3 regions of the Lysinibacillus sp. JK80 genome follow, and region 3 is predicted to be linked to each of the others. Evidence: predicted binding sites of a transcription regulator. Region 3 holds the regulator's gene; each other region holds the start of a gene.
The links. Region 3 encodes CtsR, which represses protease genes until heat stress. Its sites were predicted from a motif close to ATGGTCAATAAAGGTCAAACA; they were not measured.
Positions count from the first base shown of each region.

Region 1: the regulator CtsR is predicted to act here: its motif matches at 5,961-5,981, upstream of clpP (ATP-dependent Clp endopeptidase proteolytic subunit ClpP).
Region 2: the regulator CtsR is predicted to act here: its motif matches at 7,538-7,558, upstream of HXV90_RS11980 (ATP-dependent Clp protease ATP-binding subunit).

Region 1 covers NZ_CP058997.1:3,776,986-3,787,990, reverse strand. Annotated here, with positions in the region: gene HXV90_RS19010 (tetratricopeptide repeat protein) at 1-19, shown strand, start outside; gene trxB (thioredoxin-disulfide reductase) at 182-1,126, shown strand; gene HXV90_RS19000 (NUDIX hydrolase) at 1,475-1,942, shown strand; gene rapZ (RNase adapter RapZ) at 1,952-2,845, shown strand; gene HXV90_RS18990 (gluconeogenesis factor YvcK family protein) at 2,850-3,845, shown strand; gene whiA (DNA-binding protein WhiA) at 3,911-4,858, shown strand; gene HXV90_RS18980 (HPr family phosphocarrier protein) at 4,971-5,228, shown strand; gene clpP (ATP-dependent Clp endopeptidase proteolytic subunit ClpP) at 5,284-5,874, opposite strand; tRNA gene HXV90_RS18970 (tRNA-Arg) at 6,184-6,258, shown strand; gene HXV90_RS18965 (basic amino acid ABC transporter substrate-binding protein) at 6,758-7,555, shown strand; gene HXV90_RS18960 (amino acid ABC transporter permease) at 7,642-8,352, shown strand; gene HXV90_RS18955 (amino acid ABC transporter ATP-binding protein) at 8,349-9,071, shown strand; gene HXV90_RS18950 (spore coat protein) at 9,123-9,737, opposite strand; gene HXV90_RS18945 (LemA family protein) at 9,871-10,452, shown strand; gene HXV90_RS18940 (TPM domain-containing protein) at 10,452-11,005, shown strand, end outside.
Region 2 covers NZ_CP058997.1:2,305,255-2,316,259, forward strand. Annotated here, with positions in the region: gene spxA (transcriptional regulator SpxA) at 1-278, opposite strand, end outside; T-box leader at 770-991, shown strand; gene trpS (tryptophan--tRNA ligase) at 1,107-2,096, shown strand; gene HXV90_RS11960 (YuzI family membrane protein) at 2,099-2,320, opposite strand; gene fabF (beta-ketoacyl-ACP synthase II) at 2,427-3,668, opposite strand; gene HXV90_RS11970 (beta-ketoacyl-ACP synthase III) at 3,699-4,637, opposite strand; gene HXV90_RS11975 (YjzD family protein) at 5,103-5,297, shown strand; gene HXV90_RS11980 (ATP-dependent Clp protease ATP-binding subunit) at 5,347-7,473, opposite strand; gene HXV90_RS11985 (Crp/Fnr family transcriptional regulator) at 7,742-8,428, shown strand; gene HXV90_RS11990 (metal-sulfur cluster assembly factor) at 8,489-8,797, opposite strand; gene HXV90_RS11995 (prolyl oligopeptidase family serine peptidase) at 8,851-9,615, opposite strand; gene HXV90_RS12000 (Cof-type HAD-IIB family hydrolase) at 9,737-10,546, shown strand; gene HXV90_RS12005 (DegV family protein) at 10,689-11,005, shown strand, end outside.
Region 3 covers NZ_CP058997.1:4,495,103-4,506,107, reverse strand. Annotated here, with positions in the region: gene HXV90_RS22680 (DUF4003 family protein) at 1-851, shown strand, start outside; gene HXV90_RS22675 (aldehyde dehydrogenase family protein) at 895-2,322, shown strand; gene HXV90_RS22670 (acyl-CoA thioesterase) at 2,392-2,871, shown strand; gene HXV90_RS23580 (methyl-accepting chemotaxis protein) at 2,909-3,553, opposite strand; partial or broken gene HXV90_RS23575 (protoglobin family protein) at 3,722-4,219, opposite strand; gene HXV90_RS22660 (hypothetical protein) at 4,505-4,714, shown strand; gene corA (magnesium/cobalt transporter CorA) at 4,759-5,721, opposite strand; gene HXV90_RS22650 (class I SAM-dependent methyltransferase) at 5,755-6,438, opposite strand; gene HXV90_RS22645 (DUF4870 domain-containing protein) at 6,564-6,869, shown strand; gene HXV90_RS22640 (CtsR family transcriptional regulator) at 7,137-7,607, shown strand; gene HXV90_RS22635 (UvrB/UvrC motif-containing protein) at 7,621-8,163, shown strand; gene HXV90_RS22630 (protein-arginine kinase McsB) at 8,160-9,269, shown strand; gene HXV90_RS22625 (ATP-dependent Clp protease ATP-binding subunit) at 9,259-11,005, shown strand, end outside.

The DNA of each region.
Region 1 (11,005 bases), 720 kb from region 3:
GCCAAACAGTCATGATTAATGTGTGAGCAACATAGTTGAATAACTTTATACTTTCACATACGATGAACATACTAACGCTATCACCAATTTTTCCTTAGCGTCATTGATCTTCTTCTATAGATGACGTTAGATGTATTGGTTGAATGAAGATAAAAAGTATTCTGTTTAGGGGGAAGTATTTATGTCGGAAGAAAAAATTTATGATGTAGTAATTATTGGTGCAGGTCCTGCTGGGATGACTGCCGCTGTTTATACATCTCGTGCAAATTTGTCTACTTTAATGATTGAACGTGGCATTCCTGGTGGACAAATGGCAAACACTGAAGAAGTAGAAAACTACCCAGGTTTTGAGACAATTTTAGGACCAGAGCTTTCTACAAAAATGTTTGAGCATGCTAAAAAATTTGGTGCTGAATATGCCTATGGTGATGTAACGGAAATCATCGATGGAGAAGAATATAAAACAATTAAATCAGGTGCAAAAAAATATAAAACACGTGCCATTATTATCACCACTGGTGCTGAGTATAAAAAAATGGGTGTGCCTGGTGAAAAAGAGCTTGGTGGCCGTGGTGTCAGCTACTGTGCAGTATGTGATGGAGCATTCTTTAAACAAAAAAATCTAGTTGTCGTAGGTGGCGGAGATTCAGCTGTTGAAGAGGGTGTTTATTTAACTCGCTTTGCTGATAAAGTGACAATTGTCCACCGTCGTGATAAATTACGTGCACAAAAAATTCTCCAAGATCGTGCCTTTGCCAATGAAAAAATTGATTTCATTTGGAATGCAACTGTAAAAGAAATCAATGAAGCGAATGGTAAAGTTGGCAGTGTAACACTACAATCAACTGTCGATGGTACAGAATCTGAATTTGCTACAGATGGTGTTTTCGTCTATATAGGTATGCTTCCGTTAACGAAACCATTTGAGTCATTAGGTATTTTAAATGAGGCTGGCTATATTTTGACAAATGAAACGATGGAAACAAAAATCCCAGGTATCTTTGCAGCTGGAGATGTTCGTGAAAAATCACTTCGTCAAATTGTAACAGCAACTGGTGACGGTAGTATTGCCGCGCAAGCTGTTCAACATTATGTAGAAGAGCTATTAGAGAAAATTAATGCCTAATAGGGCTATTTTAAGGAAAAAAATACAATTTTAATGTGGTTTTAATATTGCTGTAACTTGAATGACATATAAAAGGTGTATGATTAAAAATGTAATTAGCAATCCCCCTTTTATTTTGTTTAGTAGGTTGTTTCCGCCTCCAATAGGTGGGAGCAACCTACTTTTTTATGTGTAAAAAATCAAATAATAATATCACGATAAACGTAAATTTCGCCCAAGATGAAATGGTTATCTTTGAATAGAACTAAATTGTTAATTGTCTGCGTACAAGAGTTGTAAATGAGGACAAAACTTACAAGGTCTTGTTATAATGAAGAGTAGAATGCAAAAGTGATTAGAGGTGTGCCTATGCAAAGAATTGCAAATTTAATTGCCGTAAAAGACGGTAAAGTATTATTACTTCAGAAACCAAGACGAGGCTGGTATGTAGCACCAGGAGGGAAAATGGAGAGTGGCGAGTCAATCTTCGAGGCTGCTATTCGAGAATTTCAAGAAGAGACAAACGTCATACCTTTACATGTTCATTTAAAGGGTGTTTATACGATGATCATTAAAGAAAACAATGACGTAGTGGATGAATGGATGCTCTATACATTTGTTGCAAAGGATGTAGATGGAGTACCATTCGAAGAAACAAGAGAAGGCAAACTTGCATGGCACCCAGTAGAGGATTTAGCACATTTGCCAATGGCTGAAGGAGATCGAACTAATTTACAATTTGCTGTTTCGCAATCAGGCATTCAGTATGGCACGTTTGACTATACAACGAATTTTGAATTACTTCATCAGAAAATACAAATTTCAAAAGAACAATAAAGGAGTTGCATGACAGTGGTGGTTGAAGGCCAACAAAGTACACATGAATTGGTTATTATTACAGGAATGTCTGGGGCTGGGAAAACAGTAGCTATTCAAAGCTTTGAGGATTTAGGGTATTACTGTATTGATAATTTACCACCTGCGTTACTTACAACTTTTTTAACCTTATTAAGAGATTCTGGTAAAAACAGTACCCGAATTGCAGCAGTAATGGATATGCGCGGAGGCGACTTTTTTGATGCTCTAATTGGCGCATTAGACCATATACTAAAAGAAGGCGATATTGTTGCTCGTATTTTATTTTTAGATGCAGATGATGCCACATTAGTCAGACGGTATAAAGAAACGAGACGTGCACATCCATTAGCAGTGAATGGTTTACCTCTAGATGGAATTAAACAGGAACGAGTACTTTTATCTGAAGTAAAGGGTCGTGCCAATTTTGTTTATAACACATCTAACATGAAACCAAAGCAATTACGTGAAAAAATCGTAAAAGAATTTGCAAGTGAGGCAGATACTATTTTTACCGTTAACATTATGTCCTTTGGCTTTAAACATGGTATGCCGATTGATGCGGACTTAGTGTTTGATGTTCGTTTTCTTAAAAACCCATACTATGTGGAGGAGCTACGTCCAAAAACGGGTCTTCAAACAGAGGTATCTTCTTATGTGTTAGCGTTGGAAGATACGCAAATCCTTATACAAAAACTGACGGATTTATTAGACTTTATGATTCCTCTCTATCGACAAGAAGGTAAATCACAGCTTGTTATTGCTTTTGGTTGTACTGGGGGCCAGCATCGCTCCGTGACATTAGCAGAATTTTTTGGTGCATATTTTGCGGGCAAGGAAAATACGGTTATTACGCATCGTGATATTAATCGTAGAAAGGAATGAGTGAATGGGGAAAAAGCAAACAAAGCTTGTGGTAATTGGTGGTGGCACAGGGCTCTCCACGTTACTTCGCGGTCTGAAGCATCACCCATTTGATATTACTGCTATCGTAACAGTAGCAGATGATGGTGGATCTTCAGGTCGTTTACGTGATGATTACGATATCCCACCGCCTGGTGATGTACGCAATGTGATTGCAGCATTATCAGATATTGAGCCCCTTGTAGAGCAAATGTTTCAATACCGTTTTTCGGCATCTGAAGACTTACGAGGTCACTCCTTAGGGAATTTAATGCTTACAGCCCTTACTGATATTACTGGTGATTTCAATCATGCTATCAGTGAGATGGGAAAGGTTTTAAAAGTTCATGGTCGAGTTATTCCAGCAGCTAATAAAAAAATCACCTTACATGCTGTGCTTGAGGACGGTTCAATTATCGAGGGAGAATCAAAAATCCCGACAGCGACGAAACGCATTAATCGCGTTTTTTTAGTACCTGAAAATGTGCAACCGTTGCCAGAAGCTATTCGTGCAATACTTCGTGCAGATTATATTTTAATAGGACCAGGAAGCTTATATACAAGTATTATTCCTAATTTGCTTGTTAAGGAAATAGGTGAAGCAGTTGTTAAGGCTAAAGGAAGAAAAATATATGTTTGTAATTTAATGACACAAAAGGGTGAAACCATTTCTTATACAGCAGGCGATCATGTAACAGCCATACATAAGCATGTTGGCCATGATTTTATCGATTCCATCTTAGTAAATGATGAAGAACTCCCTAACCCTGTAAAAGAACTGTATAAAGAAGAAAGAGCGGAACCAGTAACATTTGACGTAGCAAAGCTTGAAAGTATGGGTTTAGAAGTTATCAAACGAGACATTGCTACAATTCGACCAGATGGAACGGTTCGACATAATGCTACAAATGTTGCAGAATGGCTGGTAGATTATGCTGATATTTACCATCAAAAAGTAAGAGGACCAATAATAGAAACATAATGGCTTTATTGTATATGGTAAGATGAACATATACATAGAAATCATGATTGAAAGGGGGGCGTGATATGTCTTTTGCTTCTGAAACAAAAAAAGAATTGACACAAATAGAAGCAGACAATCATTGTATGAAAGCAGAAGTTTCTGCCCTAATTCGTATGAATGGTTCATTATCCTTTGCAAATAAACAACTAAGCTTAGACGTGCAAACCGAAAACGCTGCAATTGCCAGAAGACTATATACGATTATGAAAAAATTGTATCCGTACAATGTTGAATTACTTGTTCGTAAGAAAATGCGATTGAAAAAAAATAATGTGTATATATGCCGTGTAAGAGAAGGAGCGCGTGAGCTATTAATTGATTTAGAAATCATCTCAGACGACTTTCAATTTAACCATACTATCTCAAGAAAGCTCATTCAAAAGAGCGGCCAAAAAAGAGCTTATTTAAGAGGAGCCTTTTTAGCAGGAGGTTCCGTCAATAATCCAGAAACATCGGCTTATCATTTAGAGGTTTATTCTTTATATAAAGAACATGGTGAGGCATTAATGGATTTGATGAATGAATTTGAACTCAATGCCAAAACAATTGAACGTAAAAAAGGCTTTGTAACTTACTTAAAAGAAGCAGAAAAAATTTCAGATTTCCTTAATATTGTTGGAGCGCATCAGGCTATGATGAAATTTGAAGATGTTCGGATTTTGCGAGATATGCGTAATAGTGTCAACCGTATTGTGAACTGTGAAACTGCCAATTTAAATAAAACCATTGGAGCAGCATTACGGCAGGTTGAGAATATTCGATTTATTGAAAATTCAATTGGTCTTGATCAACTACCAGAGAAGCTTCGTGAAATAGCACGTCTCCGTGTTGAATACCAAGATGTGACATTAAAAGAGCTTGGTGAAATGGTATCTAGTGGAACGGTTAGTAAATCAGGTGTTAACCATCGATTGAGAAAAATTGATGAGATTGCGGATGCATTAAGGAGTGGTGAAAAAATAGGTGGTTAAGTTATCATACTTTTCAGGTATGAATGTCATGCTAATCGCTTATTGTTCTTTTGCCAGTAAGTAAGGTAAGATAAAACTAATAGACGAACGGTAGTGAAGGGGAGTTTTGAGAATGATTGAGAGAAGAGTCCAGGTTAAATTAAAATTAGGACTACAAGCTAGACAAGCAGCACTATTTGTGCAAGAAGCAAATCGTTTTAGTGCTGATATCTTTCTAGAAAAAGATGAGAAAAAAGTAAATGCCAAATCCATTATGGGTGTTATGAGCTTAGCAGTTGCTAAAGGTACCGAAGTGACTTTAAGCAGTGAAGGTAACGATGCTGAGCAAGCGGTTACAGCATTGGCAACAATTATTGAAAATGAAGATTAACATTCATTAAATACAAAAGGCATCACAGAGCAATTCTGTGATGCCTTCTATTTTTTTATTTATTATCGCTACGGTGCATAATATGATCGATTAAACCGTATTCTTTTGCACGTTCAGCAGTCATGAAGTTATCACGATCTGTGTCTCTTGCAATGACTTCAAGTGGTTGACCAGTGCGTTCAGATAAAATGCCATTTAATTTTTCACGTAAGAATAGAATACGTTTAGCAGCAATTTCAATTTCTGTCGCTTGACCTTGTGCACCACCTAGTGGTTGGTGAATCATGACTTCAGCATTTGGTAAGGCAAAACGTTTACCAGGTTCTCCAGCTGCAAGTAGGAAAGCACCCATTGATGCAGCCATACCAATACAAATAGTTTGTACCTGTGGTTTAATGATTTGCATTGTGTCATAGATAGCCATACCAGCCGTAATGGATCCGCCAGGTGAGTTAATATAAAGAGAGATATCTTTATCTGGATCTTCTGCTTGTAGGAAAAGAAGCTGAGCGACAATGGAGTTAGCAACATTGTCATCAATAGCACTTCCTAAAAGGATAATACGGTCTTTAAGTAGACGTGAATAAATGTCATATGCACGCTCACCACGACTAGTTTGTTCAATAACTGTAGGAATTAAATTCATGTTAAATCCTCCTTAAAAAGCTAAATTCGAATACCTTTGCTGAAAATTTTCCTTTGTATTTCAGCTGTATCCTTATCATACACATTATAGTCAGGGAAGGTCAAATATTAACCCTGCTAAAGTGAAATTAAAAAAAATAAATTGTTTTTGCATTCTATGGTTGAATTATATAGGATAGGCTTGTATAATGATTAAGGTTATAAGGTTTAAAGTACAGGACACTATTTTGCAGGTATGCTTCAAAAATGAGGGTTATCTACATCATGCTTTTCGTAAGCCTAGAGTGAGTACTTTTTTTTTGTGTCTTTTGCCCTCGTGGTGTAATGGATAACACGTAAGATTCCGGTTCTTGCACTGGGGGTTCGATTCCCTCCGAGGGCGCCATTTTACTGATCAATTGATATACTGTTATAGCTCATCTCCTAATAAGTAGTTTAGCAGCCTGCTTACTGGAGATCGAGAGGAAGAATAAAGGGAATACTGTCCTAGTTGGCATTATTCCCCTATTTATTCCTTTCAAACCTTCAAAAAAGCAACAACTCCAAATTATTTTTTAGTGAACATACTGTACGTGAGACTAGTAATAGTCGAAAAAAAAGAATCCTATCTGAGGGGATTCTTTTTTTTTGCCTAAATTTATCGAAATTTGGCATGGTTCTTATTGTATATATATTAGTTTTAGGTTAATTTTCTTGTTATTTATACATGTTTTTTCAAATTATATGAATTTATTATAAATTTATATGAAAAAATATTTAATTTTATGCGAAAAGTTGTTGTCTAAATACTATAATGTTAATATAATTGACCTAATAGTCTAACATTTCCGAATTGCGAAAAATAATACGTAATTCGGAAAATTATCGAACTAGGGGGAAATACAATGAAAAAAACAGGTTGGATGTTACTGATGATTATTGCAGCTTTAACATTAGCACTTGCAGGTTGTGGTACAAAAGATGATGCATCTTCAGGTAGCTCATCTTCAGAAGATGGTGGAGATGGCAAAAAGGTTTACAAAGTAGGTACTGAGGCAACTTTTGCACCATTTGAATCTGTTGACGATTCAGGGAAAATTGTAGGGATTGATGTCGATATTCTACAAGCTATTGCAGATGAGATGGACTTTGAGGTTGAGTGGAATAATATTGGATGGGAGCCAGTGTTCCAAACAATTAAGAACGGTGAAACAGATATCGGTGCTTCTGGAATCACAATTACGGAAGAGCGTAAAGAATCATTTGATTTTACAGAACCGTATTATGAGTCTCAGTTATTAATTGTTGTGAAAGAAGATTCAAAGATTAAATCTCTTGATGAATTAAAAGATAAAAAAGTATCTGTACAAATCAATGCAACTGGTCATATGGCAGCGAAAAAGCTACAAGGGGAAGCAAGTACAAATATTATGGCTTTTGAAAGTCAGCCAATCGCTATCCAAGAGATGCTAAATGGTAATGTTGATGCAGCTATCGGAGATAATGCAGTAGTTTATGAATATATCAAAGCTCACCCAGATCAAAAACTAAAAGTAATTGAAGATGATGCATTCGAAAAAGAATACTATGGCTTCATGGTTCAAAAAGGGAATAAAGAATTGCTAGATAAATTAAACGAAGGTCTTAAAAAGATTAAAGAAAACGGTAAATTAAAAGAAATTACAGGCATTGATTTTCAATAAAAATGAATGAAATGATGCTACTAACATAGTAACTGTGCTAACAGTTCATTTATTAATTGTAATTTAAAGGGGAATGGGGTTTTCGGATGGACATCTTTGACTTACGCTGGGACATTGTCTGGAACTACCGAGATATGTTTATACGAGGTATTGGCGTAACACTTATTTTGACACTTAGTGGTTATTTTGGCGGTATTCTATTAGGACTATTTTTAGGCCTTGGAAAATTATCGAGTAAAAAATGGATTTATTGGCCATCTAAACTATATATCGATTTATTCCGTGGAACACCGATGCTTGTACAAATCTTGTTAATTCACTTAGCAGTTATTCCAACAATTTTTGGTCATTCTTTAGGTTATATGGTATCAGGGATTACAGCGCTTATTTTAAACTGTGCTGCTTATAATGCGGAAATTTTCCGTGCAGGGATTCAAAGTATTGCAAAAGGGCAAATGGAGGCTGCTCGCTCTCTTGGATTAACGCATAACCAAGCGATGCGTAAGGTCATTTTACCTCAAGCATTTAGACGTATGATTCCGCCATTGGGCAATGAATTTATTGCATTATTAAAAGATTCTTCACTCGTAACTGTAATTGCAGCACCAGATATTTTATACGCTAGTAAGGTCGTAGCTGGTGCAAGCTTCCGCTTCTGGGAACCGTATATCGTTGCAGCATTATTATATTTAGTGTTGACATATGGTGTAACGAAGATTGTAGCATTTATCGAGAAACGATTTAGCAATAGCTATGTCCCTCGTAAAGCTAAGGTAGAAGGGCGGGAAGCTAGATGATAAAAATTGAAAACCTACACAAATACTTTGGCAAGCTTGAAGTATTAAAAGGAATCGATTATGAAATTCAAGAAAAACAAGTTGTCTGTGTTATTGGGCCGTCTGGTTCAGGAAAAAGTACATTTCTCCGTTGCATCAATATGTTAGAAGAAGTAACGGATGGTGCTATTTATATTGAAAATGTAAAAATTAATGATCCTAAAACGAATATCAATGAAATTCGCGCTGAAGTGGGTATGGTGTTCCAACAATTTAACTTATTCCCGCATATGACTGTTATCGATAATGTCACGATGGCACCTATGCAAATTCGTAAAATGAATCGTACAGACGCAGAAGCTTTAGGACATGAGCTATTAAAAAAGGTCGGGCTCGACAGCAAGGCCTATAATTATCCTGAGCAGCTATCAGGTGGTCAGCAACAGCGTGTGGCGATTGCTCGTGCCTTAGCAATGAAGCCAAAAGCTATTTTATTTGACGAGCCAACTTCAGCACTTGACCCTGAAATGGTAAAAGAGGTGCTAGATGTTATGAAAAATCTAGCAGCTGAAGGGATGACAATGGTAGTTGTGACACATGAAATGGGCTTTGCTCGTGAAGTAGGTGATCGAGTAGTCTTCATGGATGGGGGCTATATTGTGGAAGAAGGGTCTCCAGAGGAACTATTCGGCAATCCCCAAAGCGACCGTACGAAAGCGTTTTTAGGAAAAGTATTATAAAGCTGAAAAAGCGAACGACATGCTCGTTCGCTTTTTTTGTGCTGTTCTTATTTAATGAAGGGGATTAGATGTTGTGTCGAATGCATTCAGCATCGTTTGCATATCCTGTTGGGAATACTGAGGCACCTGATAATAGCCGTGTTTATTTTGATAAATGGATAATTCGTATCCCATCTCAATACAGTTAGGAATACTATCCGCAACAACGCGACGAACTACAGGGTTTGTTGTCTCCAACGCAGCAGTTGTCATACATTTTGCTGCTCCTTTTTGAGCTCCAAGTAAAAATCCGGAAATAGCTTCATCATTAATTTCATTAGCGTTTTGCATCGGCTTTTTTGGTTGACCAGGATTTAGGCCATATTTGAAATCATTTCCTGTTTCCATTTGGTAGCGTCCTGTTGGAACAGATGGATCGTGTCCTGTTTTAAAGGACTCTACGATCGTATTGTACATACCAAGAGTGAAATTATATTGGCGATCCAAAATGTTGAGTAATTCAGGATCTTTTACATGGGGACGCAAAATAATCGCTTGGTTCATACCTGCAATAATTTCGCCAATTGTTTCATGCATGTCCATCATTTCATGTCCACCATGATTTAGGCTATGTTGTTGATTTAAATTTGTTTGGTTTGATGATTCATTGTAAAACGATTGTGACAAAAAAAACGCCTCCTCAATAATTTTTTGTTGCAGTATTTAGTATGTCGTGTCAATTCAATTTCATACGGTATAAATGTAAAGGTAAAAATGTAGACTAAAGATAGAAGGAAAAGCAAGTCAAGGAGGATTAAAATTGAAAAAGTTACTTGGACCAATTGGAATAATTGTCATCATTCTTGTTGTAATCGCCTTATTATTTATACCTAAATACAATAGTCTGGTGACAGCCGAGGAAAATGTTGATTCTAAATGGGCACAAGTTGAAAATCAGCTCCAACGTCGCTATGATTTGATTCCCAATCTAGTGGAATCTGTGAAAGGCTATGCGAATCATGAGCAAGAGGTGATAGCGAATATTACGGAGGCACGTGCACAAATGGGAAGTGCAAGCTCACCAGAGGAGCAAGCTGTTGCCAATGATGCTTTAACTGGCGCTCTTAGTCGTTTACTAGTAGTTGTAGAAAATTACCCAAACTTAAAGGCAGATGCAAACTTCCGCCAGTTAATGGATGAGCTAGCAGGTACGGAAAATCGTCTGGCAGTAGCACGTGAGGATTACAATAATGAGGTACAGCAATTCAATAAACATGTTAAACGTTTCCCGGGGAATTTGATGGCAGGTATGTTTGGCTTTGAACAAAAAGAATACTTTAAAGCCACAGCAGGAGCGGACAAAGCACCATCTATCGATTTTAGTCAATCGGGTACACATTAATGAAACGTTGCATTGTACAGATGATCATCGTTTGTTCGGTGCTTCTTTTTTTCTCGAATCTAGCAGAAGCAACGATGCCATCACCGATGAAAAATACGTATATACATGACTTTGCCAATGTAATTTCTGCGAATGTCAAAGAAGAGATAAATCTATATTCTGAGCAGTTGGATCAAGGCACGGGTGCTGAAATCATGGTAGTCACAGTTGATAGTCTTCATGGACAAGAGCCGAAAATGTATGCGACAAAATTGATTCGGTCATGGGGCATTGGTGACAAGGAAAAAAATAACGGTGTCCTGATTTTAGCTACCTTAGGTCAAGGGGAAGGAAATAACGACGTTGTAATTGCCGTGGGTCAAGGATTAGAAGGAGCATTACCAGATGGTAAATTAGGACGCATTTTAGATAACGCATTTTATCCCTCAGCAAGTGCTGGTAATCTAGACCAAGCTTTTCAAGCAACCTATTCTGAAGTTTTCCGCGCTGTTGCCCAAGAGTATAATTGGAACGGTGATTTGCCAGCGCAAACAAAAGAAGAGGATGGCATACC
Region 2 (11,005 bases), 2.2 Mb from region 3:
GGTCTACGTAGTAAGCCAGGATATTCCTGAATTAATTCATATAAACGTTGTAATGGTAAGCTTTCAACGTCCACATTTAATTTTTGGAATATTTTAGAACGAGTGGAAATGATTTCATCAGTTCCATCTTCTGTCATTCGTAAAATTTTTTTTATTTCACTTATGCTAAGCGGTTCAGAAAATATATTACGTTCTGTATATGGAATTTCGTGCTCCTCTAACCAAGCTTTTGCTTTACGACAAGAGGTACAACTTGGTGATGTAAATAGGGTTACGATCATTCTGACACATCCTTTCATTTAAAAATCATTATCTATAAACCAGAACCAATGTGTTAAATTAGAATTAATGTAATGTAAAATACACAGTACCATTATACAGTACTCAGCTGTATTTGAATATAGTTCCAATAAAAAAAATCTGAACCTATCCATAAATATTCTGTCTATTCATACAGCTTTCAAATATGATGTATTTTCTTCAAACTTATGTGCTACTACTACCATTCCCATTTTTAAAGCATTTTAAACATCTAAACAGATATCTCAGTTGTTCTCATTTAAGAAAAATAATCGAGAAAATTGTCAATCCCACGTGTACATCTAAACAATTTTTTAATAAAAAATTATAAATTTATAACAAAATTACATAACAAAAAAAGCATATAATTTTTTCTAGAAAAAAAACACCGTCAAAAGTCTGACTTTACACAAAGGAATCTTTATAATATAATTCTTTGCAATCAAATCAATTTGAACAATTTAAATTGATAAAAACGCTGACGAAGAGTAGTACATATGCTAATTCACGTATAGAGAGTCTGTGGTTGCTGTAAACAGATCGTGGATGCATGTGGAATGGACTTCCGAGTTAGCTTTGTGAACGCTACTTGAAGCTATTAGCAAAGCTCGTCCCTTCACGTTACGAAGCTGAGTGGCCTTTTTAGGCAAGCTGGGTGGTACCGCGGATTCAAACATCATTCGTCCCTTCATTAGAAAAAATCTAATGAGGACGCATGATGTTTTTTTGTCTTCATCACCAAGTTGAAAGGTGAAGACAACGCTGTGACACAAGTTACAGCAATTGAATTCGAGGAGGAATTTTTTATGACAACTATTTTTTCTGGCGTACAGCCTACAGGTATCGTAACATTAGGGAACTATTTAGGAGCATTCAAGCAGTTCCCGGCACTACAAGATGAAGGAAACGCTATTTATTGTATCGTTGATCAACATGCCATCACTGTTGCACAAGATCCTAAAGAATTACGAGAAAGTATTCGTAAGCTTGCTGCTACCTACATTGCTACTGGCATTGACCCTAAAAAATCGACATTATTTATTCAATCAGAGGTGCCAGCGCATGCTCAGGCAGGATGGATGTTACAATGTGTTGCGTCTATCGGTGAGCTAGAACGTATGACACAATTCAAAGATAAATCACATGGTAAGGAAAGCGTATCTGCTGCTCTTTTAACATATCCACCACTAATGGCTGCAGACATTCTACTTTATAACACAAATATTGTCCCTGTCGGCGATGATCAGAAACAGCATATTGAGCTAACTCGTGACCTTGCAGAACGCTTTAACAAACGCTTTGGCGATGTTTTAACAATTCCAGAAATTCAATTACCTAAAGCTGGCGCACGCATTAAATCCTTACAAGAGCCAACAAAGAAAATGAGTAAATCAGATCCAAATACGAAAGCGACAATTCGCTTATTAGATACTGCGAAAGACATTGAGAAAAAAATTAAATCAGCTGTAACTGACTCTGACGGCATCGTTGCATTTGATGTGGAAAATAAACCAGGTGTTTCAAATTTATTGACAATCGAATCAGCTATTTCAGGGGTAGCCGTTGAAGATTTAGTCAAAAAATATGAGGGAATTGGTTATGGTGGATTCAAGCAGGGTGTAGCAACAGCAGTAATTGAACACCTAACACCTATTCAAGAGAAATTCTATCATCTAGTAGAATCATCAGAATTAGATGTCATTCTAGATGAAGGTGCTGAAAAGGCTAATGCGATTGCTAGTGCTACATTAAAACGTATGGAAGATGCTATGGGTCTTGGTCGCGCACGTCGCTAAACTTACGGCTTGTCTGAGGATCGATCAAAGCCCAAATCAAGCACAACTGCGCAGATGATGATACAGGCTCCTACCGCCATATAAAATTCTGTTGTTTGAAAAATAAATTTGAAAACAACCTTCCATGAATAACCTAGTGTGCGGTAATTTAAATACAATATGAGATTCCCTACAGAGAGGATCATTAAGCCATAACTTACTAAAAATAAAAAGAGACGAAACATAGTAAGGGCATCCTTTCTATTTCTTCTTACTTATCATTTATTCACAAAACTATAAAAAAAGACGTCAGCCATTTAAATTTGGCTGACGTTTTTTTATGTTTATCTATTATGCTTCATATTTTTTGAATAGGAGACTTGCATTATGACCACCAAAACCAAGAGAATTACTCATTGCATATTGAATATTTGCTTCTCTTGCTTCGTTTGGAACATAATCTAAATCACATTCAGGATCAGGATCTTTTAAATTGATTGTAGGTGGTAAAATCCCTTCTTTAAGGGCTAATGCTGTGAAAATAGCTTCCACACCACCTGCTGCTCCTAATAAGTGACCCGTCATAGATTTTGTTGAGCTCATTGCAAGGTTATACGCATGATCACCAAAAGCAGTTTTCACAGCTTGTGTTTCGAATAAATCGTTATATGGCGTACTTGTACCATGGGCATTAATATAATCAACTTGTGATGGCTCTACGCCACCATCTGTTAATGCTTGCGTCATCGCACGTGCTGCACCTTCACCCTCTGGAGCTGGAGCCGTAATGTGATGCGCATCCCCAGTTGCACCATAACCTAAAACTTCAGCATAGATTTTGGCACCACGAGCTTTTGCATGTTCATATTCTTCTAAAATGACAATACCCGCTCCTTCTCCGATAATAAAGCCATCTCGGTTTTTATCGAATGGGCGACATGCTGCTTGTGGATCTTGATTTAATGATAGTGCTGTATTGGCACAAAAACCTGCAACCGCCATTGTTACGATTGGTGATTCAGCACCACCAGAAATCATAACATCAGCATCTCCACGCTCAATTACTTTAAAGGCATCACCAATAGAGTTTGTGCCTGAAGCACATGCCGTTACAGAACAAGAATTAATCCCCTTTGCACCAAAGTGAATAGAGACTTGGCCCGATGCCATATCAGGAATCATCATTGGGATAAAGAAAGGACTAACACGTCTTGCGCCACGCTCTTGGAATGTTAAAAATTGTTGTTCATATGTTTCCATTCCACCGATACCAGAACCAATCCATACACCTGCACGTGGAGCTAGCTCTTCATCAATTGTTAGCTGTGCATCTTCCATTGCCATAATAGAAGCCGCTAATGCGTATTGTGTGAAGCGATCCATTTTACGTGCTTCCTTACGATCAATGTATTTTTCAATATCAAAATCCTTCACTTCTGCGGCGATTTTTGCGGCAAAAAGATCTTTATTTAAACGTGTCAGCTCACCAATGCCAGATTTACCAGCTTTAATGTTTGCCCATGTTTCTTCGATGCTATTTCCTAGTGGTGTAACTGCGCCAATTCCTGTAATTACTACTCGTCTTTTACTCATTGTCTTACTCCCCTCAAGCATTTTTCCTACTTATTTTCCCCATCTCATGGCTACGGCACCCCATGTTAAGCCGCCACCAAAACCTACAAGGACTAATAAATCATCCTCTTTAATCTTACCTGCTTCGAGCTCATCTACCAAGGAAATACCAATAGATGCTGCTGAAGTATTTCCATATTTATGAATCGTTTTTGACATTTTTTCTGGTGGTAGCTCTAAACGCTCACGTGCAGATTCCATAATACGTATATTTGCCTGATGTGGCACTAGGAAATCAACGTCTTCTTTTGTTAATCCCGCTTTCTCTAATACATTAACAGCCGATTCACCCATTTGTCGAACAGCAAATTTAAACACTTCACGACCATTCATCGCAATTGTATCTTGCTTCGTTAAATAAAGATTCTTTCCGCCTGTACCGTCTGCACCAAGTTCGAAGGATAGAATACCTCTACCTTCAGAGACTTGCCCAATGATAGCTGCACTGGCACCATCGCCAAATAATACAGCTGTATTGCGATCTTCCCAATCAACGACTTTCGACAGCTTTTCAACACCTACTACTAAGACATATTTATAAGCATTTGCCTCAACAAAGTGCTTTGCTGTCACTAAACTATATATAAATCCTGCACATGCTGCTGCTTGATCCATTGCTGCAGCATTTACTGCTCCGATTTGTTCCTGAATCATACAAGCTACACTTGGAAAAGTTTGATCCTGTGTGACAGTTGCTACAAGAATTAAACCAATTTCCTCAGGCGTAATACCCGCATTTGCAATAGCTTCTTTTGCAGCAGCTACTGCCAAATCTGAAGTTTCCTGATCATCTGCCGCAAAATGACGTTCTTCAATGCCTGTTCGAGTACGAATCCATTCATCAGAAGTATCCATGATTTTTTCCAAATCAAAATTTGTAACGACCTTCTCAGGAACATATTTGCCTATTCCTATAATACCAGCGTTCATATAGCAACCCCTCAGCTTTCTTACTATCAATTATTAGTAACTGGTCATAATTATAACGCATATAAAAGGAATGACGCAAGATGATTTAAAATTTATGCGGCTGAGGGTAGTGTTCTTTGAATATAGAAGTGAAGAATTTTATGGAATGAGGTTATTCTGTTTAGAGCTTTATCTATCGTACTTTGTTGAGCTTGTTCATTATTTTTCAAAGCACCTTGCATCATGTATGAGCGGTGTTCTTCCCTTTTGGAGCACTTTTCACCCGCTTAGGAGCGCATTCCCCTATTTCAGAGCTGTTCCTAAATACTTTACATTACTAAACATAAAATACTAAATCTCATATTTGTTGTGACAAAATCGCCATGTTTCACATAAATGGTTCATTTTTTTTTGATTTATGTTATGATATGATAATGAATATGAGTAAAACCTTATGATGAAAAAAGTTCGGTTGAGGTGAAATTAATGCAATATATCGTAACGTTCATATGGTCATTCCTACTAGTTTCTATGTTAAACTACGTAGTCAGCTCTGTACTTGGTGTACCATTTGATTTCAAAACTGGGGCAATCGTTTCTGTTGTATTCTCCATCCTTATCTTTATTATTGGAGCAATCATTCCAAACGACCCTACACCAGAAGCTGCAGACCATCATTAATTCAGCTAGAAAAAGCCTGTTCAGCTTCATGCCGAACAGGTTTTTTCTGTTATTTTTCCACAACACATTGACCCTCATGCATTTTCACATGCAACGTCTCCCCTGGTAAAACTTCTCCGCGTAATAGTTCTTTAGCAACGGCTGTTTCGATATGTCGCTGTACAAAGCGTTTTAGTGGTCTTGCTCCAAATTGGGCATCTGCACCTTGCTCTACTACCCAATCAATGACTTCTTGCTCGACAGATAAAGTAATTTCTTGCTCTGCGACACGTTTAATCAATTGCTCCACATACTTCCAGGCAATCGCAGTAAAATGTTTAGTAGATAATGCATGGAAGAAGATGATATCATCCATTCTGTTTAATAGCTCAGGTTTAAAATGTTGTCGTAGGGCTGACATGACTAAGTCCTCCACAGCCGCATCATTTTCCTTTGCCTCCATTAAATAACTTGATCCGATATTCGAAGTTAAAATGACTACTGTATTTGTAAAATTCACCATTCGTCCCTGACTATCTGTAATGCGCCCATCATCTAAAATTTGCAATAAAATGTTCGCCACATCAGGATGAGCTTTTTCAATCTCGTCTAGTAGCACCACAGAATAAGGATTTCGGCGAACTGCTTCCGTTAGCTGTCCACCTTCCTCATAGCCCACATAGCCTGGAGGAGCCCCAACAAGTCGAGACACACTATGTTTCTCCATGTATTCACTCATATCAATCCGAATAAAGTGATCTTCTGAATCAAATAACTGTGCAGCAAGTGCCTTGGCAAGTTCTGTTTTACCTACACCAGTTGGACCTAAAAATAAAAAGCTACCAATAGGTCGGTGTGGATCTTTGATACCTGCACGTGCACGCCATACCGCTTCTGTCACTAATTGAACTGCTGTATCTTGTCCAACCACACGTTCATGTAATGTATCCTTTAAACGTAATAGTTTTTCACGCTCACCCTCTACTAATTTTGTTACAGGGATTCCTGTCCAACGTGAAACAATTGCAGCGATTTCATCTGCTGTTACCTCTTCACGTAAAATACGAGATTCTGCACCGTTCTCTAATTCCTTTTCAAGTACCTGAATGTCTTTTTCAAGTGTTGGAATTTTACCATGACGTAATTCAGCAGCTTTATTTAGATCATATTTACTTTCTGCCTCATCTAGATCACGACGATATTTATCCAATGTTTCACGTTTTTTCTGAATATCGTGTAGTTTTTCTTTTTCTGCTTCCCATTGTTGTCGCATGCCCTTAGATGATTCTTTTAACTTAGTTAATTCTTCGCGTAATTGCTCCAGACGTTTTTTACTTGCCTCGTCCTTTTCCTTACGCAATGCCTGTTCCTCAATTTCAAGCTGCATAATACGACGTGTGACTGCGTCTAATTCCTGTGGCATTGAATCAATTTCTGTACGAATCATTGCACAAGCCTCATCAATTAAATCAATGGCCTTATCAGGTAAAAATCGTTCTGTAATATAGCGATTGGATAGTTCTGCTGCCGCAACAATTGCTCTGTCATGAATACGTACTGCGTGATGTAATTCAAAGCGTTCCTTTAAACCACGTAAAATGGATACCGTATCCTCTATAGATGGCTCACGTACTAGTACTTGCTGGAATCGACGTTCTAAGGCAGGATCCTTTTCAATGTACATACGATATTCGTCTATGGTAGTAGCACCAATACAGTGTAATTCACCACGTGCTAGCATAGGTTTTAGCATATTTCCTGCATCCATAGCGCCATCTGTTTTTCCTGCACCTACGATCGTATGAATTTCATCAATAAATAGAATGATTTGTCCTTCTGATTCTTTTACTTCTTTTAGCACACCTTTTAAGCGTTCTTCAAATTGTCCACGATAACTTGCACCAGCGATTAACGCACTCATATCTAATTCATATAATACACATTCTTTCAAGCCTTCTGGTACATCACCTTTAACAATACGCTGTGCTAAACCTTCCACAATTGCCGTTTTACCAACTCCTGGTTCACCGATTAATACAGGATTATTTTTTGTTTTACGTGTTAGAATACGAATTACATTTCGAATTTCTTCATCACGCCCGATAACAGGATCCATCTTGCCGTTTTTTACTTCTTCAATTAAATTGCGTCCAAATTGTTCTAATGGTTTTTTATTGTCTGTTTGTTGAAATTGCATAGCTAGCACTCCTTTTTTTCATATTTCTCATTATTTATATACCCATTCTTATTCATTAGAAAAAAGTTTGACCTTTTTTGACTAACTTTATTTTACATCACTCGACAATGCTTAGCAAAGAAATCGCCCTAAAATTTTTTCACTTATTATGGAAGTTTACGTTATAATAATGGTATGTTTCTATGTTTTAGTATCGAAATCCACTATCCTTTTGTAATAATCGCCATTTATTACAAAAAGAAAGCGATGTGTTGGAGATATGGTTTTAATGGATAATATGTTTGAAAAAATTAAAGATCTTTTTCAAAACCACGGTGTTTTTATCAAAGTGAATAAAGGAAATAAAATTTTTCTAGAGGGTGAACGGGCAAAAGAAATTTATTACATCCAATCAGGTGTTATTTCGATTAGCCAAGAATCCGAGACGGGTAAGGAATTAACCATTCGTATTTGTGGCCCTGACAGCATAATAGGAGAAGGTTCGTTATTTTGTAATCTCGTCTATAATTCGATGACTGCCAAAGTTTTAGAACCCTCTACGTTGTATGTTTTGAGTCGTAAATCTTTGGAGCATTTACTAGAAGAGCAGCCGACAGTTATGGTGGAATACATGAAGTGGCTACAAACAGAAAACTTAAAGCATCAGAGTCGTTTGCGCGATTTAGTGTTAAACGGGAAAAAAGGTGCTCTATTTTCAACGCTCATTCGGCTGTCCAATACGTATGGTAAACCTGTAGAAAATGACTCGATTTTTATTGATTTTCAGCTAACAAATACAGAAATTGCAAATTTGTGTGCGACAAGTCGGGAAATGATTAATCGTATGCTGAATGATTTAAAAAAACATGAGATTATCACTTTTGATAAAGGATTTATTACCATTCATGATTTACAATTTTTAAAAAATGAAATTGCCTGTGAAAATTGTCCATTACAAATATGCCGTATCGATTAGTTTCGTTACAAGCAAAAACCCTGCTTATTTTTCAATAAGCAGGGTTTTAAATAAGCCATTTTAACGTACGCCCAATGCCATTTTGGCATAGCGTGACATTTTATCTTTCGACCAAGGTGGATTCCATACAATATTAACATTTGTACTTTTCACTTCTGGAAGTTCACCTAACGCCGTATTCACTTGATCCACAATGACTGGACCAAGTGGGCAGCCCATAGATGTTAGCGTCATCGTAACAGTTGCAACACCTTCATCATCTAATTCCACATCATATACTAAACCTAAGTTGACAATATCAATGCCAAGCTCAGGATCAATTACGTTTTCTAAAGCACCTAACATGCTATCTTTCATATCCTGATCCATTCGTATTTCTCCTTCCATCATAGTGTTAACCTTATCATAGCAGATGCACCCTATTATGCCAAATGCTGTGCAAGCCATGCTGTGGCTGCTAGCATACCGTCACGTGGTACAGCATGTCCAGCCCTTTTGTTAACCATGAACTTTAAATATTCAGGGTTTGCTTTATAGTATCCCCGTAATGTTTCATAAAATTTATACGTTTCGTGAAAAGGAACTGTTTTATCTAATTCTCCATGCCAAAAGAATACAGGGCGACCCGCGAATTTTTCTGGTGTTAAACTGACATCATATTTAGCAAGGGCTTCATTAATTTTTTCAACGTCTTCCTCTGACATCGGCCAGTTAACTCCGCTTGTTGCAAATTGTTGCAATTGGTATTCACCCAATTTTATAAAACCAGGTGCACCCATGCATATTGCAGCTGTTTGTATCCAATCATAAAGTTTCAGACAGCCTGATGTCACGATGCCACCCATTGAAGTGCCTCCTATGCCAATTTTATGACTAGCTAATAAATTTTTATTCTTTAATTCATCATATAATTGTTGTACTTCATGAATAGAATTTAAAACAATGTCCCAAAAATTTAAATTCATTTGCATTTCTGTTAGGCCTTCGCTACGCTCACCATGAAATTTTGCATCTGGCAATAGGACACGCACCCCTTTATGCACCAATTGGTATGCATAGTGTAAGTTATGTTCTTTTGCACTCATAAAGCCATGCAAAAAAATGACTACCGGGGTTTCTTCATTCATATTGTCTGTATGTATATGTAATAAAGGAATATTTCCCCACACTTCTTTTTCTACAAACATTATTGTCACTCCCAACTATTCTCTCATCTTTATGTTAGCAAACTTTTTTCACTGTGACAAAATTTTGACGAATGTAAGACAAAGAGATACTATTCAAACTATAGGAAAGGGGCAACGAGCTATGAAACCGCATTTAATCGTATTAGACTTAGATGGAACTTTATTAACAGATCAACAGCAAATTTCTGCAAAAACGAAAAAAACATTATTGCAGGCTAAGGAACAAGGGCATCAAGTGATGATTGCGACAGGACGTCCATACCGTGCAAGCGATCTTTATTATCATGAACTTGGGCTCACTACACCCATTGTTAATTTTAATGGCGCATATGTGCATCATCCTAAAAATGTCTCTTGGCAACATATGCACACACCAATTGATTTAAGTGTCGTACATGATGTTGTTGATTCTATTAACAGTTATGAATACGAAAATATTATCGCTGAGGTAAAAGATGATATTTATGTCCACACAGAAGACGATCGTATTTTAAATATTTTTAATATGGGTAATCCAAAAATTACACTTGGGGATTTATACACACACCTCCTGGATAATCCCACAAGTTTATTAATTCAGGCAAATGAAGCGAATTCAGTTATTATACGTGATCATTTGCAGGCTGTGCACGCAGAAGTCATTGAACATCGTCGATGGGGCGCGCCACTTCATATTATTGAAATTGTGCGTCGCGGCTTAAATAAAGCTGTGGGTATTGCACATGTGGCAAAATATTTAGGTATTCCTCGTGAGCGCATCATCGCTTTTGGTGATGAAGACAATGATTTAGAAATGATCGAATATGCTGGACTTGGTGTAGCGATGGGGAACGGTATTTCAAGTCTTAAAAACATTGCCAATGAAATTACAACAACGAATAATGACGATGGAATTGCAAAAATACTCATTGAACGCTTGAAATTATCATAGTTAAGTAGTAAGTTCAAGTTAACATTCCATTTTTACCAGTTTAACTTTATTCAGTGGTACCCCTTCCATTTATCTAAAGTGAGTATCTACTGAATAAAGTTAAAAAGCTTTAAAAGTAAGTTGAAATTAGGGGGACAAGAGAATGAAGATTTTTACGGATAGTGGATGTGATCTACCAAAATCTTACTATGAAGAAAATGATGTCGTGCTACTCCCTTTACGAGTGCAATTGAACAACAAAGAATATGAAGATGTGATTTCAATTGATTCCAAAGAGATCTATGATGCAATACGCCAAGGTGCTCAGCCAAAAACATCACAAGTGTCACCTGAGCTCTTTTTGAAGCATTTTGAGGAGCTAGCCAAAAATGATGAAGAAGGTATTTATATCGCTTTTTCATCAGAATTATCAGGCACATATAGTACTGCTCAAATGATTCGCAATCAGGTACTTGAGCA
Region 3 (11,005 bases):
CAGGAAAAACTTTTGATGCAACGAAGTATAAAAATGTTTTACAAGAGATGAAGAAGCAATCTTCATGGCTGTCTCCTTTACGGACAACCGTTGGATATAGTATTGCTGCCAACCTCATGGAGCAAGATGATGCAGAAAAGGCAGTGAAGAATTTACTTACAAATGTGAGCATCTTAAAGGAAGCGAAATTCAGAAGCGGCAATTTTAGCTATATTGGAGCACAATTCTTGACGGAGGATGAACAGGATAAAAAGACGCATGCACAGGTGGCAAGAGCCTTATTTGATGCTATACGTAAACATCATCCATTTTTAACCTCATATGAGGACATTCCTTATGCCATATTATTAAGCAGTCCATCTGATGATGTTGAATTGCGCGCGGATACCATGAATCGATACTATAAAGAACTAAGAACATATAATTTTAATGCTGGCAATGAGCTCCAATGGCTTTCACAGGTATTAACATTTTTATCACCCAAATTTGATGGTCAGCTAGTACCCGATGTTGTAACCCTTCGTGATGGGCTCAAAAAGCAAAACGTTAAAGTCAAGGCTATGCATTATCCTTTACTTGGCTTTTTAGCCATACTTAACCTGGATAAAGCACAACTTCAAGGGTTGATTGATTTATACCATGAATTAAAAGACATGAAGTTATTAAAATGGCATCGTGAATTTGTGCTCTTTATGGCTGTACAATTTGCTATTTATGATATGGCAAAGGTACAAAAGTCTTTGTCCATGACCATTATGTCTTCTATTGAGCTATTAATCCAAGCACAGCAAGCAGCAATGATTGCAGCGGTTAGTGCAGCTGCCATTGCGTCTAGTTCAAGTTCTTCGTGATAGAATAAAGAAGAACATGATTATTTGGAGGTGCATTTGAAGGATGAAGGATACAAAACTTTGGATTAATGGTCAGTGGCATGATGCAGAGGAAAGCTATGAGCTAGCTTCTCCATATAGCGGTGAGGTTATTGCTCATGTAGCTAAAGCATCTATTCAAGATGTAGAGAAAGCTATCGAAGGTGCGCAGCAGGCATTCCAATCGTTTAAAAAGACAACAGCCTACGAACGTGCCGAAATATTATATAAAGTCGTTGATATAATGCGACAAAGAAAAGAAGAACTTGCAGAGATTTTAGCCTTAGAGGCTGGAAAACCTATTGTTGCAGGTTTAGCTGAAATTGACCGTACAATCGCAACCTATCAATTTGCAGCTGAAGGAGCTAAACAGGCAAAAGGTGAGACGGTTCCAATGGATGCAGCCCCTGGAGCAGGAGATCGAATAGGCTGGACAAAAAGAGAACCTTTAGGTGTAATATCAGCCATTACGCCATTTAATTTTCCGTTCAATTTAGTGGCACACAAGTTAGGCCCAGCGTTTGCAGTGGGCAATACAGTTGTATTAAAGCCAGCAACACAAACGCCACTAAGTGCTATCGTTATGGCAGAAATTTTCCGAGATGCAGGATTACCCGATGGGGCATTACAAATTGTGACAGGAAGTGGGGGTGAGCTTAGTGATACGCTTGTCACACATCCATATGTCAAAAAAGTAACCTTTACAGGTAGTGGTAAGGTTGGTTTGAAGATTAAAGAAAAAGTAGGCTTACGTAAAGTAACTTTAGAGCTGGGTTCTAATGCTGCAGTAATTGTCGAACCATCTACGCCAATAAATAAAATTATCAGTCGTTGTGTAAGCGGTGCTTTTAACTTTGCTGGACAAGTATGCATTTCGTTACAACGTATATATGTGCATTCCTCCATTATTGATGAATTTACTAAAGCATTTGTTGCAGAAACAGAAAAGCTTATAGTAGGAGATCCATTAGAGAAGACAACAGATGTTAGTGCCATGATAAATCCAAATGAAGTGGAACGTATTAGGGAATGGATTGAGGAGGCACAAGAACAGGGGGCTATGATTGCAACTGGAGGCGTATTTACTGAACGTACTTTAACGCCAACAGTTATGACGAATGTGTCAGCTGATATGAAAATTGTTTGTCAGGAAACATTCGCACCAATCGTCTCAATTGTTTCATATGAAACATTAGACGACGCAATTCGACTTGTAAATGAGTCGGACCTTGGCCTAAATGCAGGTATTTACACGAATATATTGTCAGATGCTTTATATGCAGCAGATGAATTACAGGCTGGTGCTGTCATTATTAATGATATTCCGACATTCCGAGTAGATAACATGCCATATGGTGGAGTAAAGATGAGTGGTTATGGACGTGAAGGAATTAAGTGGGCTATAGAAGAAATGACTGATATGAAATTTATTTCGATTAAAAAATCGTTCTAAATTTGCATCAGCTCTTTTTCTGCGATACGATGACGAAAGAACAACATGAGAAGGGAAGTTGCAAGAATTATGCCAAACAACGCTGTACCCATGAGCCAATCACGTACGGTTCAATCGCGTCTCGTATTACCCCCAGACACAAATAATCACAATTCTATTTTCGGTGGAAGAGTGTTAGCTTATATTGATGAAATTGCTGCTATTACAGCAATGAAACATGCGAAAGGCCTTGTAGTGACAGCTTCTATTGACTCGGTTGATTTTTTATCCGCTGCACATGTAGGAGATATTCTTGAAATCGAGAGTATTGTTTCGTCTACAGGACGTTCTTCAATGGAGGTTTATGTTCGCGTTGTTTCTCGCAATATTGAGACTGGCGAGGAAAAATTAACGACAGAATCATTTGTCACAATGGTTGCAGTAAATGAGGAAGGGAAACCCGTACCAGTTCCCTCAATCTATCCTGAAACAGATGAAGAGAAGCGTTTATTTGAAACTGGGCCAGCAAGACGAGAGCACCGTAAACAAAAACGTGCATTGCCGCATTAAGGAAAAAGGGAACTCCAAATGAGTTCCCTTTTTTATTTTACATATTTAGTTCATTGACAACATTAATGAGCGAGTCGGAAGAAGAAGAGACTAGTGTAGCACCTTGCGATAATTCAGTGATTAAATTAGATATAGCTGAAATATCTCTCGATGTATTTACGTATTGCTGCTGAATGCCAGAAACTGCATCAGCAATATCATTAAATGACTTGGATAAACTTTCTTGTGTATTGACACTATGTTGAATTTTTTGATCAACATTAGTAACTGAATTAGCCATAGTCGTAATATTACTTTCTGTTTCCTTAATAAGGTGAGAAACATTTTGGACGGCATTTTTTGTTTCCTCCGCAAGTTTACGAACTTCCTCAGCCACTACTGCAAAACCTTTCCCATGTTCTCCAGCTCGTGCAGCCTCAATAGAAGCATTTAATGCTAATAAATTGGTTTGATCAGCAATGCCTGTAACTAGCCCAACGATTTCAGAAATTTTTTGAGAAGAGGTACGTAGTTGGTTCATCGTTACCTCAAGACCATTGACACTTTGCAAAATAACTTGGATTAAATCATTTTGTTCTTTCAATTGCTGTTGGCCTCGTCTTGATTTTTCTTGTGTATCTGCTACGAAGTTCAATCCTTGCTTGGTTGCTACAGCAATATCATCTGTTTGTGAGGAAATCACTAATAATGATGCGGCTGTTTCTTCACTAATGGCATTAAGCTCTTCTGCAGTACTTTGGATCGTCGTTACAAGGGAATTTTTTGTTGCATCTGCTGCTGAGCGAATACGTTCTTCCTCTTTTTCATATGCCTCAATCACGAGTTGTTGCTCAAAATTAATGATTTTACAAAAAGCGTTTATAGCACGAATAGCATCTGTTTTAGAAATATCCACCTCGTTCACAAAGTTTGCAAAAGTAGTAGTGAGTGACTGGAATGAGGCAATATACCACTTTGACTGCAAGCCAATTCGAACGTGAGCCTCAGCAATGGCTTTTCGTTCAGCAATGTAGGCATCATTAATATGACTTTCAAAAATGTCACTTAAATGTTTATGTAACGTGATTTTCAAACGATCAATATGTGATGTTCTATTAATAATATCAAGTAAATCTTGGCTCAAACTAATGGCTGCATAAAATTTCTCCACCATTTCAGGAATTAGGTCTTTAGCTAAAGGCTGTAGCTGCTTAATGATAGCTAAATCCTCAAGTGTTAAATTTAAAAGTTGTAATTGTTTTTGAAGATTGGGGTGGTTCAATACATCTAACTGTACACCGCTCTTAAAATTTTCAGGTGTTAATGTAATTGCGTAGCTAGAACTACTATTTTTTGAAAACCAACTCATTATTATTTGCTCCATTCTTAATATCCATAATAAATTGTAAGTAAATAAGCACTTTTGAAATTTGTTAGGTTTGTATATTTAATAAATAAATGGGATTAAATCTATTTTACTATTATTTGCTGAATATTTGGTTAAAAAATTGGATATTTCTTTATTTTTTTACTTTATTGTTAGTCCAAATGGTGAAGCGATGTAAATTTGAATTTAAAATAGGAAACCTGTAAAATACGAACTGTTTAGCAATCTAAAAATCGTACGAAAATAAAAAATGGAAGGAGGGGTGGTATGGAGAAAAAACGTTTTAAATTTGTTATTCCTGTCATGGTGATTGTTGCCATTGGTTCTGTTTATATGCTACGAAACTACCATGCTGAGGTACCAGATGTTGAGCAATTATTAATTACCATATGTGCAGCTTTGGGATCAGGGGTATTAGCCTACTTTTTATTTCCACAGCAGGGTGATAATAAGATTGATGACAGAGGACCGTATTAATAGATTAAAAAAACTGCTCGTTTTCATTAAAACGAGCAGTCTTTTTATGGTTTAAACAGTTTAAACCAGCCTTTATGTTTAAAGACAGCCAACATAAAGATAACGATAATTATCATAATCCCAAGTACAATAAAATAGCTGTATTGCCCATGTAGCTCAGGCATGTTATCGAAATTCATCCCATACACACCAGCAATGAAGGTAAGTGGTATAAAGATAGTTGATACAATTGTTAAAGTCATCATAATGCCATTCATTCTGCTAGAACTCATAGCCATATAACTATCCCGCATGTCTGCTGTAAGCTCTCGATTAGATTCAACCATCTCTGTTAGCTTAAGTAGATGGTCGTAGATATCTCCAAAATAAGCTCTCTCCGATTTTTTTAGTGAGAAACGGTAAGAATTGAGAATGCGATATAAAAGATCACGCATTGGTAAAATAGTACGTCTTAAGTCAAGCAAGTCACTACGGAACTCGAAGACAATTTTCATGGCATTTACATTACTTTGGTATGTAAGTTCACCTTCTAAAGCATTTAGATGATCTTCAATTTTGTAAACGAGTGGAAAATAACTGTCAACAATTTTATCGATAGTTTGATACGTTAGGTATACAGTACCTCGCTCCCAATTCTTCGGTTGGTTTTCCAGCATCTTTTGCACCTTCTCTATCTCAGGGACAGGATTTTTATGGAAGGTTATGATGAATTTATTGGAGGCAAAAATATTAACCTCCTCCGCAGCTAACGTCTCTTCGTTTACCCGATGAATGACAAAGAAATGAAAATCATCATAAAAATCGAGCTTAGGACGCTGCAACCTCATTAAGCAATCTTCAATAGCGAGAGGGTGAAAGTGGAAAAATGTATCCAACAATGATTCCTCCTCGGCTGTAGGACAATTAAAATCAACCCAATACCATTCAAATTCTTGCTGATGTATCTCTTCTAATGGAAAATCCTTTAACAATTGTTGTTGCTTTGTAATGCCAATGGTGCTTATCACGGTTTTCACCTCAAATTATTTACTACAAAATAGTTAGCGCTCCTCTTTAAAGCATACCCAACCACCGAACAAAGTAGTGGCAAAAAATCTAGAAGGTTTAGTAAAACCCGCACTTTGTAAAAGTATTAAAATTTCTTCTTCACTCATAAAAGAAAGGGAACGAATGGATTTTTCCATCTCTGCTACATCGGATAAAGAAAGTCTAGTATGCTGTAGCCAATAAGAACGCCATAAATCAAATTGTAGTTCTGTTTCTAAAGAGCCTAGCTGACCATATTTTGAAACAAGGACAAATGGTGCTCCAGGTTTCAAATGTCTTGCTATTTCTGTTATTGTTTCGAGCTTTTCTTTATAATCATGAATAAAATGCAAGACGAGAACACAACTTGCCGCGTCATACTGAGTAGAGGGCAGCGAAGCATCAAGTATTGTAGCCTGATGGAATGACATATCATTAGGAAGAGTGAGTAAACGCTCTTTAGCTATAGTAAGCATGGATTCTGATGGATCAATGCCAGTGAATGACCAGTGAGGTCTTCCTTCTGCAAGCTGTATAATTTCATTGCCACTTCCTGCTCCCACGACTAGCATGTTAGCATTTTCTGATAGCCTAGAATGATAAAAAGTTTGTATTAAACGTAGCATGGCATCATAACTAGGCAATGTACGGCGAATACCCTTTTCATATTCATTTGCTAATGTGTTGTTAAATTCCAACGCTCCTCACAGCCTTTCAAAAAAATTTTAAAAAATCTTTCTTAATGTGAAACTATTGCGGGTATAGTTCCGTAAATAGTAGTACATAAAACATAGAATAAAGTTCAAAGAAAGGGTTGATATATATGGAGACTAAATGGTCTAAAGTAATCATACACGCAAGTGCATTTTTTGCGCCATGGTTAGTGCCCATTATTTTCTTTTTAATTAGTTCGGATGAGGAAGTAAAGGCAATTTCTATTCAAGCACTGCTATTCCAAATTGTCATGGGTGTTTTAATTGCTATCTCTGTTGGTTTAAGCTTTGTCCTTATTGGCTTACCATTTTTAATCATTTTCGGCATTATGGTATTTGTGGTACCGATCATCGGTATCGTAAAAGCATTGTCTGATGAACCTTGGCGTTATCCAATTGTTGGTCGCTGGGTATAATTTTCATAGACGCAAGTATATGCTAGTTGCATATGCTTGCGTTTTTTCTATGACGAATAAGGGTACATTAGGTGTATAAGGAAATTATTAAACCGTAAACAAATGATCGAAAAAGGGCTCTTTTCGGCTCTTAAAAAGCCTTTTTCAAGACTTTCCACTTTTCTATGGGCGAAATCATTGCAATTTTTTTCAAGCGTTTTGTATAATATACTCAAAGAAAGTCAAAGATAGTCAAAGTCAGTGAAGCAAGCGAGGTGTATTCCTAAAATGCGTAATATATCAGACATCATAGAGGGTTACTTAAAGCAAGTACTTGAATTAGGTGGAGAAGGGCATATTGAAATTAAACGTAGTGAAATCGCTGATAAATTTCAATGTGTACCATCACAAATAAATTATGTTATTAATACAAGATTTACTGCCGAGCGGGGTTACCTTGTTGAGAGCAAACGTGGTGGTGGTGGATACATTCGAATTTTACGTGTCCGCGCGAATTCACAGATTGATTTAATCGACGATGTTCTCAGGCAAATTGAAGGTGGGGCATCACAAACAATGGCAGAAGATTTGGTTTATCGACTCATTGATGAGCAGGTAATTTCCAAGCGAGAAGCGAAATTAATGTTAGCAGCAATTGATCGCTCCACGATCGACTTGCATCTCCCATTAAGAGATGTCATTCGATCAAAAATATTGCGAGCAATGCTGACAACAATAAAATATGAACAACAAAAATAGTGAGGTGATGGAAATGATATGCGAACATTGTAAACAACGTAATGCGACAGTTACAGTAACACAAGTTCAAAGTGGGCAAAAAGTAGAGCATCATTATTGTGACGTCTGCGCCTCACAATTCCATCCATTTCATGCAGAGTTTAAACAAGAGCCAGTATCTATTCAACAGTTATTGTCTAACTGGTTTGGCTCTCCTACATGGCAAAAGGTGGGGGAAAAACAACAGGTACAACCACAACAGCAAACATGCCCACAATGTGGATTTTCGTATAAGCAATTTTTAAAAGAAGGAAAATTCGGGTGCCCAAGCTGTTATGACACATTTGGAGATCATTTGCCAAAGCTTTTTAATCGTATTCAGGCAGGTCCACAACACATTGGAAAAATGCCTGGTGCTCGCAGTAATGTGTATGTTATTAAAAAGCAAATAGAAGATATCCGCAAGCGTATGAAATCCGCCGTAGATGAGGAACAGTTTGAAGAAGCGGCGAAGCTACGTGATGAAGTTAAAGAGCTAGAGAAGCATCTACAATTTGAAGGTGGTGATGTGACATGATGATTGAATCATTTTTAGAGCGTGCGACACCAACTTGGATGCATATCAAAGATGATTACTCAGATATCGTCATTAGTACACGGATCCGCCTTGCACGAAATTTAGATGGCTATCGTTTTCCATTAGCGTTTTCAGAAAATGAGGCACTGCAAGTGGAACAGGCCGTTACACATGCTGTCAGCGATAGCCCAACTCTTCAAAATGATTATGCTTATTTTGCTATAAAGGATTTAACCCCTTTACAGCGTCAAATTCTTGTAGAAAAGCATTTGATTAGCCCGCAACTGGCTAAAAAAGAGCAAGTGGGCTCTATACTACTCTCTGAAGACGAATCCGTTAGCATTATGGTGAATGAAGAGGATCATTTACGCATTCAATGTATGACAGCAAGTTTTCAACTTCAAAGTGCTTATGAACAAGCAAATAAGATTGATCGTATCCTAGAGAAAGTATTACCGTATGCTTTTCGAGATACTTTTGGTTATTTAACAAGCTGTCCAACGAATATTGGTACGGGTCTACGAGCATCCGTCATGATGCATTTACCCGCTCTTACATTAACTGGGCAAATGAATCAAATTATAAATGCCATGACACGCTTAGGAATGACTGTAAGAGGTATATATGGTGAAGGAAGCGAAAATTTAGGGAATGTTTATCAAGTGTCTAACCAAATTACACTTGGGAAGACAGAGGAAGATATTTTAGCAGATATACAAAGTGTCGCTGAAAAGATTATTCAAAAAGAGCGGCATGCAAGAGGTAAATTAATGGAAAAGGCAGAGCTTGCGCTAGAAGATCGCGTATATCGAGCTTTAGGTACCCTTACACATGCAAGAATTTTAACAAGTGAGGAAGCTGCTACTTGCCTATCTAATGTTCGTTTAGGAGTAGATTTACAATTGATTGATGGTATACAAACAACGACCTTAAATGAATGTGTTGTTAGTATGCAACCAGGTTTTTTACAGCACTATGCAGGTGAGGCATTACCACCTGCTGAGCGGGATCGTGTACGAGCGGAGATGCTTCGTGAGACATTATCTCAAGAACATGCGAATAAGCCTATAAATGGGGAAAAAGGAGAGGATTTATATGATGTTTAATCGTTTTACACAACGCGCGCAAAAAGTATTACAGCTTGCTCAGGAAGAGGCTATTCGTTGGAAGCACGAATCTATCGGTACAGAGCATATTCTATTAGGGCTTATACGTGAAGGCGGCGGTATTGCTGCGAAAGCGTTAGAAGCCATTGATATTAGTCCTCAAATGATTGAAGCTGGCATTGAAGAATTAGTTGGTAAGGGCAAAGAAGATGTCGGTCCAATCGTACATTATACACCAAGAGCTAAAAAAGTAATTGAATTATCTGTTGATGAGTCACGTAAACTAGGTCACTCCTATATCGGTACAGAGCATCTATTATTGGCGCTTATACGTGAGGGTGAGGGCGTGGCAGCTCGCGTTTTAAACAATGCGGGAGTCGGTTTAAATAAAGCTCGCCAGCAAGTATTATTGCTATTAGGTAATAATGATAATGCACAATCTGGCCAACAAGCAGCTCAAGCTGCCAATACACCAACATTAGATAGTCTAGCACGTGATTTAACACAAATTGCACGTGAAGGTACTTTAGACCCTGTTATTGGCCGAAGCAAGGAAATTACACGAGTTATTGAAGTTTTATCGCGTCGTACGAAAAATAACCCTGTATTGATTGGTGAGCCAGGTGTTGGTAAAACAGCGATTGCTGAAGGATTGGCACAGCAAATTATTAATAACGAAGTGCCAGAAATCCTTCGTGACAAACGTGTAATGACACTAGATATGGGGACAGTTGTTGCAGGTACAAAATATCGTGGAGAATTTGAAGATCGTTTGAAAAAAGTGATGGATGAAATTCGCCAAGCAGGCAACATCATTTTATTTATTGACGAATTGCATACATTAATTGGTGCGGGTGGTGCTGAAGGTGCGATTGATGCATCAAATATCTTAAAACCATCTTTAGCACGTGGAGAGCTTCAATGTATTGGTGCCACAACACTTGATGAGTACCGCAAGTACATTGAAAAGGATGCGGCCTTAGAGCGTCGTTTCCAACCAATCCAAGTGGATGAGCCGACAGTGGAAGAGGCTATTCTAATTATTCAAGGCTTACGCGATCGTTATGAAGCGCATCACCGTGTGAAAATTACAGATGAAGCCATTGAAGCAGCGGCAAAAATGAGTGATAGATATATTTCTGACCGATTCTTACCAGATAAAGCGATTGACTTAATCGATGAAGCAGGTTCTAAAGTACGCTTACGCTCATTCGCAGTACCACCAAACTTAAAGGCGCTTGAGGATAAGCTTGAAAATGTTCGTTCTGAAAAAAATGCAGCCGTATCAGGTCAAGAATTTGAAAAGGCAGCAGCGCTAAGAGATACAGAGCAAAAGCTGAAGGATGAAATTGAAGCTACTCGAAAAAATTGGAAAGAAGAGCAAGGTAAAGCCGAATCTAAAGTGACTGTGGATGATGTAGCAGCAGTTGTATCAATGTGGACAGGAATCCCAGTAGCTAAAATTGCTTCTGAAGAATCTTCGAAGTTATTACAGCTTGAAGAAGAGTTACACAAACGTGTAGTAGGGCAAGGAGAAGCAGTAGAAGCGATTTCTCGTGCAATACGTCGTGCAAGAGCAGGCTTAAAAGATCCAAAACGACCAATTGGCTCATTTATCTTCTTAGGACCTACAGGCGTTGGTAAAACAGAGCTTGCAAGAGCACTTGCTGAGGTAATGTTTGGCGATGAGGATGCGATGATTCGTGTTGACATGTCCGAGTACATGGAGAAACATT